One region of the Neobacillus sp. SRL179 genome, then DNA from elsewhere that is predicted to be linked to it. Evidence: riboswitches for the same ligand, from Rfam matches in the RefSeq annotation. Region 1 holds a riboswitch; the other holds the start of a gene.
What was found. A riboswitch is a leader RNA that binds a small molecule or an ion and turns the genes downstream of it on or off. The one in region 1 is predicted to bind FMN.
Positions count from the first base shown of each region.

Region 2: linked by a shared signal. The riboswitch ahead of AC4E8C_RS15840 (ECF transporter S component) and the one ahead of ribE (riboflavin synthase) in region 1 are both predicted to bind FMN.

Region 1 is NZ_OZ481792.1:2,045,034-2,050,450, reverse strand. It holds gene ribH (6,7-dimethyl-8-ribityllumazine synthase) at 1-468, opposite strand, end outside; partial or broken gene ribB (3,4-dihydroxy-2-butanone-4-phosphate synthase) at 518-1,120, opposite strand; gene ribE (riboflavin synthase) at 1,150-1,809, opposite strand; FMN riboswitch at 1,961-2,107, opposite strand; gene AC4E8C_RS10105 (GyrI-like domain-containing protein) at 2,252-2,749, opposite strand; gene AC4E8C_RS10100 (CapA family protein) at 2,872-4,125, opposite strand; gene AC4E8C_RS10095 (hypothetical protein) at 4,352-4,555, shown strand; gene AC4E8C_RS10090 (YwbE family protein) at 4,548-4,748, shown strand; gene AC4E8C_RS10085 (cold-shock protein) at 4,813-5,013, opposite strand; gene AC4E8C_RS10080 (Cof-type HAD-IIB family hydrolase) at 5,141-5,417, opposite strand, start outside.
Region 2 is NZ_OZ481792.1:3,208,751-3,214,167, forward strand. It holds gene AC4E8C_RS15825 (RecQ family ATP-dependent DNA helicase) at 1-1,143, opposite strand, end outside; gene AC4E8C_RS15830 (YpbB family protein) at 1,143-2,180, opposite strand; gene AC4E8C_RS15835 (ferredoxin) at 2,438-2,686, shown strand; gene AC4E8C_RS15840 (ECF transporter S component) at 2,823-3,407, opposite strand; FMN riboswitch at 3,569-3,702, opposite strand; gene AC4E8C_RS15845 (peptidoglycan DD-metalloendopeptidase family protein) at 4,072-4,839, opposite strand; gene AC4E8C_RS15850 (negative regulator of sigma-X activity) at 5,013-5,417, opposite strand, start outside.

The sequences.
Region 1 (5,417 bases):
TTGTTCAATATTTCGGCATAAATTAGCCATTTCAATCGCTGCGGTCGCTGCATCCCAGCCCTTATTACCTGCCTTTGTTCCAGCACGCTCGATTGCTTGTTCAATGGATTCTGTTGTTAATAATCCAAAAGCAACAGGGATGCCACTGCTTAAGTTAATAGCTGCTACACCTTTTGCCACTTCGTTACAAACATAATCAAAGTGAGGAGTAGCGCCGCGAATGACGGTCCCAAGCGTAATAACAGCATCGTACTTTTTACTATTCGCCATTTTTTGAGCAATTAGCGGGATTTCGAACGCACCAGGCACCCAAGCGACATCAACGTCTGTATCATTAACACCATGTCTTTTAAGGGCATCTTGTGCACCACTCAATAATTTACTCGTAATAAACTCATTAAACCTTCCGACAACAATTCCTACTTTTAAACCTGAACCTACTAAATGCCCTTCAAATATTTGTCCCATTATAATACCTCCAAATTTTGTTAATATTTTACCTAACGTTTGATGAAGCTTCCTTTTTGTTTCTGTATTCAACTAAATCTTTGATCATTATCATTTTTACGTTAAACTTATCCGCAACTTCGCGAAGCTGGGGAACACGTGCCATAGTTCCGTCCTCATTCATGATTTCACAAATCACTCCTGCAGGTTTAGCATCACATAATTTAGCTAAATCTACAGCTGCTTCGGTATGTCCAATTCTCTGCAAAACTCCCCCGTTTTTGGCAATAAGCGGGAACATATGACCCGGTCGTTTAAAATCCTCGGGTTTTGCTTCTGGATCCAGCAAACTTAAAACAGTAGCTGAACGTTCGAAAGCGGAAATGCCTGTTTTTGCAAATTTATGGTCAATACTAACCGTAAAGGCGGTTCCATGGGGATCGGTGTTATTTTCCACCATCGGATGTAAGTTCAATTTTTGTGCCAATTCTTCTTCAATCGGTACACATATCAGTCCTCTTCCATGTGTCGCCATAAAATTAATAACAGCAGGTGTGGCCTTTTCGGCCAAGGCAATAAAGTCGCCTTCATTCTCACGATCCTCGTCATCACAAACAATGATAACTTTACCTGCTTTTAGATCTGATAAGGCTTCCTCAATACTATCGAACACAACCATCACTCCTTTTTAAAAAGCTGAATTTAATAAAAACCATTTTCCTCTAAAAACTTTTCTGTTATTCCAGACTTGCTTTTTCGCTGCGTATCGTTTCCAAGGTTTTTGATAAAATGACCTACATATTTACCAATCATATCGCATTCCAAATTGACGATATCTCCTTGCCCCTTTAGGCTTAATATGGTTTCTGACAAGGTATGAGGAATAATTGATAACGTAAAACTTTGTTCCGTTACCTCAAAAACAGTTAGGCTTGTCCCATCAACAGCAACCGAACCTTTTAAAATAATAAATTGAAGCAATTCAGGGTCCGCCTCAATTTCATAATAAACAGCATTTTCGAGTGTCTGCTTTCTTTTAATCATCCCAGTTCCATCAATGTGACCTGAGACGAAATGACCGCCAAACCTTCCACCTGCTGCCATCGCCCGCTCAAGGTTTACTTTCGAGCCCCGTTTAACATTATTTAAACTGGTTCCCTTGACTGTTTCTGGCATAACATCAACACTGAAATACTTACTGGAAAAAGAAGTGACCGTTAAGCACACCCCGTTAACGGCAATGCTGTCGCCAAGATGAACATCATTAAGAATCTTTTTCGCATCAATGGATAAAACAAACGAATCGCCAGTTCGCTTAATATTTGACACCATCCCAATTTCTTCTATGATACCAGTAAACATAAACACTCCTTCTCCTTACACGGGGGTCACCATCAAATTAAAAAAATAATACAAAAAGACCCTAAAGAATGTTTCACTTTAGGGTCTTGAAAAATGACAATAAGAAATACAGGCTTAAAAATAGGTATACTTCACCCTACCATTAATCCTTGTTTTCCTTCTCCCATCCAGACTTTAACTGTCGGCTCTGGAATTACACCAGATCCACCGTTTAACAAAATGTTAACCGGGTCACGGACTAAGAAGCTATTGCTTCATCACCGCCGGTTAGGAATTTCACCTGACCCCGAAGGAATTATTCAAATATATAATTACATGTTATTATACTGAAGTAAAATAGTAAAGGGAATTGGACCAGTGCAGCGAATTACCCCTTTACACATAGATATTACTTCAGAATAATTTTTAACCAACAGGTACTATCCTTATTAATCCGTCTCAATTAGGATTTATAAGTCTTGATAGGTAAATAAATTTCAATATACAAGTCACCAGCGGCATATTGAATTGGATCCACTTCCTTATAAATTTCTAAACTCAATGCTTGGTGGTCCTGTTCATAGCCATATTCCTTCATCCAGGTATACAGTCGTTCATAAGTATGTTCTACTTCCTCTTGTTTACCTTTATGAATAGTGAACACATAATTTTTACTTGGAATGGTAAAACCCACCATTCCATCTGGGACATCGTCAATTCTTTCAACAGGCTTAGTTACATAGTAGGTGAACTCTGTCTCACGGCTGTGAAATGGTGCGATAAAAATGGGTTCATCTGTTTTATTGCCCACCTCCCCCAAGCGTTCTTCCATTTTAATAAAAAGACTCGGGATTGTATTTACCTGTGAGAAGGTTCCCGTCCATGATAAGCCAACTACCTTCATTTCTTCTTTCTCTACTACTTGGATTCCCAAGTTAATCGCCCCTTTTTGTTTAGTCATATTTATATAATTCTAATAAATCCCTTAAAATCCTTCCTAAATTATTCGACCCTTTCCGTAAATTATTTTAGAATTCTTTTTTTCGCAAAAAACAGAGGAGAACAATTCCTCTGTTTCAACCGCTAGTTATCATTTTCCGCAACCGTCTGATTTTCTTGGATTAAACCATTTTGAATCTGTAAATCCCCAAAGGATAGTCCCTGCAGTTCATTCCACACTCTCATTTTTTCGTTGTCGCTTTGTTTCACAATTTGGTCTCTTGATATTCGATAGGGAACAAAAGTCATCTTAATTTTTTCCTTATCAATATCTAGATGCAGGACACCAGTTTGCGCAGCATTACCCTTAATATAGTTGGGAAATAAAAAGTTTCCTAACGAGTAGGCAATCGGCTTCCCTTTATAATATTCGAATCCTTGTAATACATGTGGGTGACTTCCAATAATCACATCAGCGCCCGAATCAATCATTTTTTTAGCCCATTCCCGTTGAAAAGCTTCTGGAGAACGTTTTGTTTCAATTCCCCAATGGATAAAGACAAATAATAAATCCGTATCTGTTTTTTCTTCTTGAATGGTTGATTGAATCAAATTGAGATCATACCCGTTCGCTAGTCCTGGTCTCGTAACAGTTGCCACCCACGAATAGTCAGGAAGCACCCTAGAGAACGCAAGTATTTTAATGGTTTTCCCTTTAATACGATAAGTTTTTGCCGTGTAGGCCTCTTCCTGATTAAGTCCGCCGCCGATATAATCTAATTGATACTGCCTTAGGGAAGCGATTGTATCTGTCAAGCCTGTCTGACCATAATCGAGTGAATGATTGTTCGCAAGACTAACAAGCTGAAAACCTGCGTTTTTTAATCCCGCTAAAGCAGTCGGGTCTGACCGAAAGGTATATTGCTTTGCTTGTTTTGTTCCGCCCGTGGTGATAGCGGTTTCTAAATTTACTACGCCTAAATCACTTGAAGCTAGTTCTTCTTTAATCTGAATAAATGGGTAGTCTGGTCCTTTTTGTTTAACCGTTTCTTTGACAGACCAATCCATCATGGCATCACCAGCAAAAGTTAAACGGATCGGTTCTATGAACTCTGGTTGTTTAGTCTTCTCTATCATAAAGATTGGCTTGCCCTGAGAGACATTTTGCCAGCTTAAAAGGAAATCATAAAAATTACCTGTTACTGGATTTGGCCTTAATGGTTTATTGAACCTTCCAAATACTTTCCTTTCAAAAATTTTCATAGAGAATGATGGTTTTTCACTATTTGTTACCCTCCTCCCGTTAGATCCTCCTTCACTGGCTTGAACGAAAAATGGGGTTATACTTTGATTGAGTAAAAATAATATAGCAAAAATGACAAATCGATGTTTAAACACTACTTTCCCCCCTAGCATCTAGAAATAAGTGTAATAGGGAAAAAGTAAAAAAGGTGTCGAAATTTGTATAAAAAGAACAAAAATAGTCGTTCGCTAATGGAACTAGCTTGTGTAAATGATCGTTATGGTCTCAAGAAATTTAAATATTGAATTATTTTTTGATAAATATGTTTTTGTCAGCAAATAGATTATACTGTATGTAAGTAACTTTCTAGGAGGACGTACCATGAGTGAATCAAACCATACAAATACTAATGAAGAACCAAAAAAGAAAATGAGCTTACAAGAGGCAATGAAGCAGCAGCTTGAAAATAAAAAGAATAAAGCTGCAACGGGAAATTCCAGTGCCTCAAACTCTCAAAGTGCCAAAAAAATGAAAAGCCAGCAAACCAAAAAGGTGAGTAATTCACGGAGAAAAATGGGTGTCTAATGGACAAAATAGAGGTGATCTTTATCCTGGAGTACGTGTCAAAATTGTGTTAAAAGCGGACCAAAAAACAGGGAAGCTTACAGCTGGTGTCGTAAAAGATATTTTGACCAAATCCAGTTTTCACCCTCACGGGATTAAGGTAAGACTTATGGATGGACAAGTAGGCAGGGTGAAGGAAATTCAAAATTCCTAATATCCTATAAAAAATGACACAGAAAAACAGACTCCAATGTTGGAGTCTGTTTTATTGTAAGGTCTTATGATTTACGAACGTTAACCGCTTGCGGTCCACGTTGTCCATTTTCAATTTCAAACGTAACCTCTTGACCTTCATCCAAAGTTTTGTATCCTTCGCCTTGAATCGCTGAGAAATGTACGAATACATCTTCTCCGCCTTCACGCTCAATGAATCCAAATCCTTTTTCACTGTTAAACCATTTTACTTTACCTTGTTCCATTTCTTTGTAGCCTCCTAGCATGTAGCTATAACATTTTTTGCAAAAAATACTTGCTTACATATTTTTACCCGATTACCAGTCACATATACCATTAAATTTCAAAAAATATTAATTCATTACTTTTGGACTATAAGACCCATTTTTGGATTGCTTTAGCAACACCATCTTCTTCATTTGTGGCAGTTATCCAATCTGCTGCCCCTATTACAACATCCTGTGCATTTCCCATGGCAACACCCAGTCCTGCATGTTTAATCATCATTAAATCATTATAACTGTCACCCACGGCCATCACATTTGCCATTTCAATCCCTAATTTGTTGCAAACAACTTCCAGACCCCTAGCCTTATGAATGCCTGTTGAATTGACTTCTATGTTCTTCAAGGTGGAATTACTTAATTCA
Region 2 (5,417 bases), 1.2 Mb from region 1:
CTGTTCACTGATCTGAGGATATAAATCCACCCTTCCATCCTTAATAAGTTGTTCACGATGAACTTTACTGAAAAGCCAATCAATCTGCTGTTCTGTTGGTAATTCCCCTTCTGCCAATTGAAGCGGGAGCTGTTCATCACCTGGTGCATATAGAAGGACGGCAATGCTAGGCAATCCATCACGCCCAGCTCTGCCAATTTCTTGTAAATAGGATTCCATTTGCATAGGCATATGAAAATGAATAATAAACCGAATATTTTCTTTATTAATTCCCATCCCAAATGCACTAGTAGCACAAATGACATCAAGTTGATCATGTATAAATTGTTGTTGAATCAATATTCTTGTGTCTTGATCCAATCCACCATGATAAGCCATAGCCTGGCAGATCCCTTTTTCAACTAACAGGGATGCAATTTGCTCTGCTGTTTTCTTGCTAGAAAAGTAAATAATACCCGGCTTTTTTAACGTTTTAACTAGTTCTAAAACTCGATCTTGCTTTTCGTGATAGTGGTTAACCTTCTCAATAGAAAAAGCGATATTGGGACGGTCTATTGTCGACTCTATTCTATTTATTTCCTCAAGTTCAAGGGAACTAACTATGTCTTCACGTACCTTCTTTGTTGCAGTGGCAGTAAGGGCAAGGGTAAGAGGATTCCCTAATTTTTTTCTTACAACCCCTAATTTAGAATAATCTGGTCGAAAATCGAAACCCCACTGGGAAATGCAATGGGCCTCATCTACTACAAACAGTGAAACCGTTAGTTGTTTTAATAAACCGATTATAAAAGGCACACGTAACATTTCAGGAGATATAAAGATATATTTATACTCAGATAAATGATGAAGCGCATGATTTCTTTCTGACGAAGTGAGGAAAGAATTCAAGGCAATTACCCTTTTTTCACCGAACCGTTTCATTTGCTCTACCTGGTCTTGCATTAAAGAAAGAAGCGGAGAAATAATTAATATTTTACCTCCTAGAATATAACCGGGAAGTTGATAACATAAAGATTTTCCTGTTCCAGTTGGGAGCATGGCTAAAGTATGCTGTCCTTTTAGTATTGATGTGATAACTTCCTTTTGCCCTGGTTTAAATGAAGTAAAACCAAAATGCTTTTCTAATAGAGTTTCTAATTCCATTATTGTTCACCAAACTTTGCTAACACTAACCTTATTTGAAAATAGGTTGCTTCCTTTATTTGATCCTTTATTTTCTTTAATTGCCTTGTTTCTGTTTGTTGTGAGATCTCAGCTATTGTTTGCTGTAACTGTCTATCTACATAAGGGTCTATTGAGAAATGTTCAATGTGTAAAGCAAATTCAACTAAATGATCCTCGATTGTACTTATCTTTAAATGTCTTAGATCTGCAATCTCAGTAAAGGCATATCCTTTTTCTAATAACTGCCACGTCTTCCTTGCTGAAAGTGTTAATTCATCATCTTGTTTCAAATCCTTTGCAAGGATTGGTAAAATGGAAAAACGATCAGCATGGCGATTAATAATTTCCATTAAATAATGAAGAATATAAATGAATTCAATATGGTATTCGTGAATATCCATCGCTAATTTTTGGGCGGTTTGCTGTGGTGTTAATCCTATTTGTTGGTATCCAGTTAATCGAAATACTAAAACCGAGGGATCGATATCCGGTTCCTCATTAAAACACTCCATTAACTCCGTGAACAAACGACTGCCCAACTCTTTTCTTGGTACGTTGATTTCCTTTAAAGCGGATTTCAACCATTGATGAACATCTTGTTTTTTTTGAATGGGTAAATACCTTACCTCCCCAAAAACAAGATTAGATGTGACCTGAACAAATAACGACAGCCTTTCCCAAAATATAGATGTGAAGGAATGGTAGCTCCAGCCATTCAGGTATATTGGCATAGGGGAATTTTCCAAATTCAACTGTCCTAACTGCGTTAAAAAATACCTTTGTTCATCACAATTTTCAATCCACTTTTTTTCATGTAAGGAACCAATTATTTTTTCAAAGGACTCTCTTGTTAACGGTTCATATATTCCAAAAAATTTTTTTAGAGAAAATAAATGAGCATCCTGAATTGTTTGGGATGACTTTTTCCCATTTAAAAGATGATAAATGGAATAAATCGTACGCTCACGATTTAGCTGTTTTATACAATTGAGAATGATGGCTTCTAGTTTTAACATTTTGCTCCCACCACTCTTTCGCTTTATATCGACAAATTTCCCATTTTTATTAATTTCATTTTACCATGAAATACAAAACTTGTTGCGCAAATATGGAGAACTTTATAAAAATGAATAGGACAATCCACTCTAATAAAAGCATTTTTCTATTGAAAAGTTGTTCATACAGTTTTACAATAGATATGAGTAATGCGTTTCCATTTCGTTAAGGGGAAACAGGAAGAATATTTTTTTTATTTTACTGGGAGGTTTTTTTCATGGCAAAGTACACAATTGTTGACAAGGAAACTTGCATCGCGTGTGGTGCATGTGGCGCAGCAGCACCTGATATTTATGATTATGATGACGAAGGTATTGCATTTGTAACACTTGACGATAACGAAGGAATTGTTGAAATTCCTGATGTTTTAATCGACGACATGATGGATGCATTTGAAGGCTGTCCAACTGATTCTATTAAAGTTGCAGAAGAGCCATTTGACGGTAATCCAACTAAATTCGAATAATATTTTGTCAATAAAATATTTTTAAGCTACTAACTCCTCGTCTTTTGACGAGGTTTTTTTTACATAAATCTTAAAACAAAAAAAACAAAACAAGACTACGCTGGGGAGATCTTGTTTTGTTTTGTTTTATTTTATTTTATGCACCTTTTATTGTTGTATATTTATTAATCCATGTTTGCATTCGTATAAACAATAACATAAAGATAATGGACATCATTACACCCTTTAATATGTTAAAAGGTAAGATGGCTGGAATAACCAAATTACGCATATCTGGGAAGCCCATCAGAATGGTATAGGCAGGTAATATTAAAAAGTAATTTAAGATACTTAACACTACAGCCATTGTAACTGTTCCAATTATTAACGCTACTGTCATTCCCTTTTTAGTTTTAAGTTTATTATAAACAAAATATGTTGGCAGGATAAAGACAACTCCGGCAAGGAAATTGGCAATATGTCCGACTGGAACTCCTGTTTGACTTCCTGTAGCAATATAATTTAAAACATTTTTTAATAACTCTACTAATATTCCTGCAACTGGTCCAAAAATAAGTGCAGCGATTAATGCTGGGATGTCACTGAAATCAACAAACAAGAAATTTGGGAAGGGCGGCAAGGGAAAATTTAATAGCATTAACAGATAGGCAATACTGCTTAGCATCCCAATTGAAACATAGGCCTTTACGTTTAATTTCTTTGTTTTCTTCATTTTCTTCATCTTCCTCTCTCCTTTTTTGATCCATCACGTTAGGAAGAGAGGTTCAGCATACATACGTCCTTGACAACTAAAAATCCCCCAAGAAAAAATCTTGAGGGAGTTAACAAAGGCACGCTTAATAAACGTCCATTAAATCGAAATTTTTTGAACGTCTGCAGAACCTCCATCTTCTCCCATCCAGACTATACTGTCGGCTTTGGAATCGCACCAAATCCTGCCATAAAAAGGCTCGCGGGCTTAAGAGCTATACTCTAATACCGCCGATCGGGAATTTCACCCTGCCCCGAAGATAGATCGATATGAAATTACAAGTTTATTATACTAAAGAAATTCATGTTTGTTAAGTAAAACAATCTGCTTGTAAGTTTTATGTAATAACAAAATAAAAAAGGGCACATATAAGAATTTGAGTGAATTTTATATTTGGTGTTTTTTGTAATTGGCTGTGTTAAAGACTAATATTGATTTTTTTGCACGTTGATTGGAGCGGAAGGTGCGAAGACTCCTGCGGGAGTACGGGGCTGGGGCGTCCCCGAGGAGGCTCCCCGGGGACGCCCGCGGAAAGCGAAGCACCTGGAGCGTAAATCAACAATTAAGATTAACAGAGCCTTGTAATTAAAATAGTAAATACCCGACTGCACATGCAGCGGGTATTGTATAAAGATTATGGATAAACAATTAGAGTTTGATTGGTTTTAATAAGATCGGATGTTAGGTGATTAATTTCCTTAAGAACTTTAACTGAAATATTTTGCTTAATGGCAATCGACGACAACGTATCTCCGCTTTTTACAATATATTTGACTCTGTTCGACGTATTGTTTGGCTGTAAGTGGCCTTCTTCCAATTGTGATTGTAGACGAGAGCTTACCTCAAGAACATAATCACCTTTACTCACAATGCCGCCCTGGACGTTTTCACCAACTTCAGCTTTACCTAAAAGGGTTTCAGGATCCAGTGCAAATTTTTTATCGAATCTCCATTCCATTTGATGCGCTTCAAAATGGAGATGTGTTCCTGTTGCCTGCCCTGTTTTACCCATTTTCCCAATAACATCACCTTGTTTAATTTGTTGACCTTGTGAAACATTCCTCTTATTTAAATGGGCATAAACAGTAACAAAATTACTAGGATGTTTAATAAATATAACATTCCCATATGTATTAGAATAATAGGATTTTACTACCTCACCGTCATCAACAGCAAGTACTGGAGTATCCATTTTTCCTGCTACATCAATTCCTTTATGTTTTCCCTGCCTTGTTCCATATGTATCTGATATAATCCCATCGGCTGGCCAAATCCAGTGAGCCTTCCTTCCAGTTTGCCCTTCAATACCTGCTGCATCAGAATGTCTTCCACCCAAGAATAATAAACTGACACAAAGTGCCATAATAATGGCAATTAAAAATCTTTTTATGTAGTCACGCATTGTTTCTTTTTCCTCCTTATACTTGTCCCTTTCCTCCTCCATACCATATGTTCGACCTTTCTCATCTAGAACAAAATGTTTTATAGAGGGAACTTGTGAACATACTTGTTATAATTTGGAGTTTTCCACTTTTTTATACAAAAAAAATCAACCGAGTCGGCTGATTTAATGGTTTATTGAATAGGACGGAAATTGGGTGCGATTGGAACATGGATTTCTTTAGATAAATCAAACTCACCAATGTTCGATATAGGTGCATCCTCTACAATCACTTTTTCCATACCAAATTGTTTAGCAGTTAGCAACAACGCTTCAAAAGAAGATAAAGTTAATTGGTTATTCTGCATACTAGTATTTCCTTTAAATGAGATTAATAATGTTTTGTCATTTATGGATATTTCATTAATAGGGAGTAGTTTCTCAAGAGAACTTTCTAAACCCAAACCTGCAGGGGACTTCTTCATTGCCTCAATTGCAGTCGAAAAATCTGTATATGTTTCACTAGATGGTGTTAACAGTGGCAATACACTGCCTTCAGGAAAATAAAAGAAATACGCATGTTTATCTTGCGAATTTAC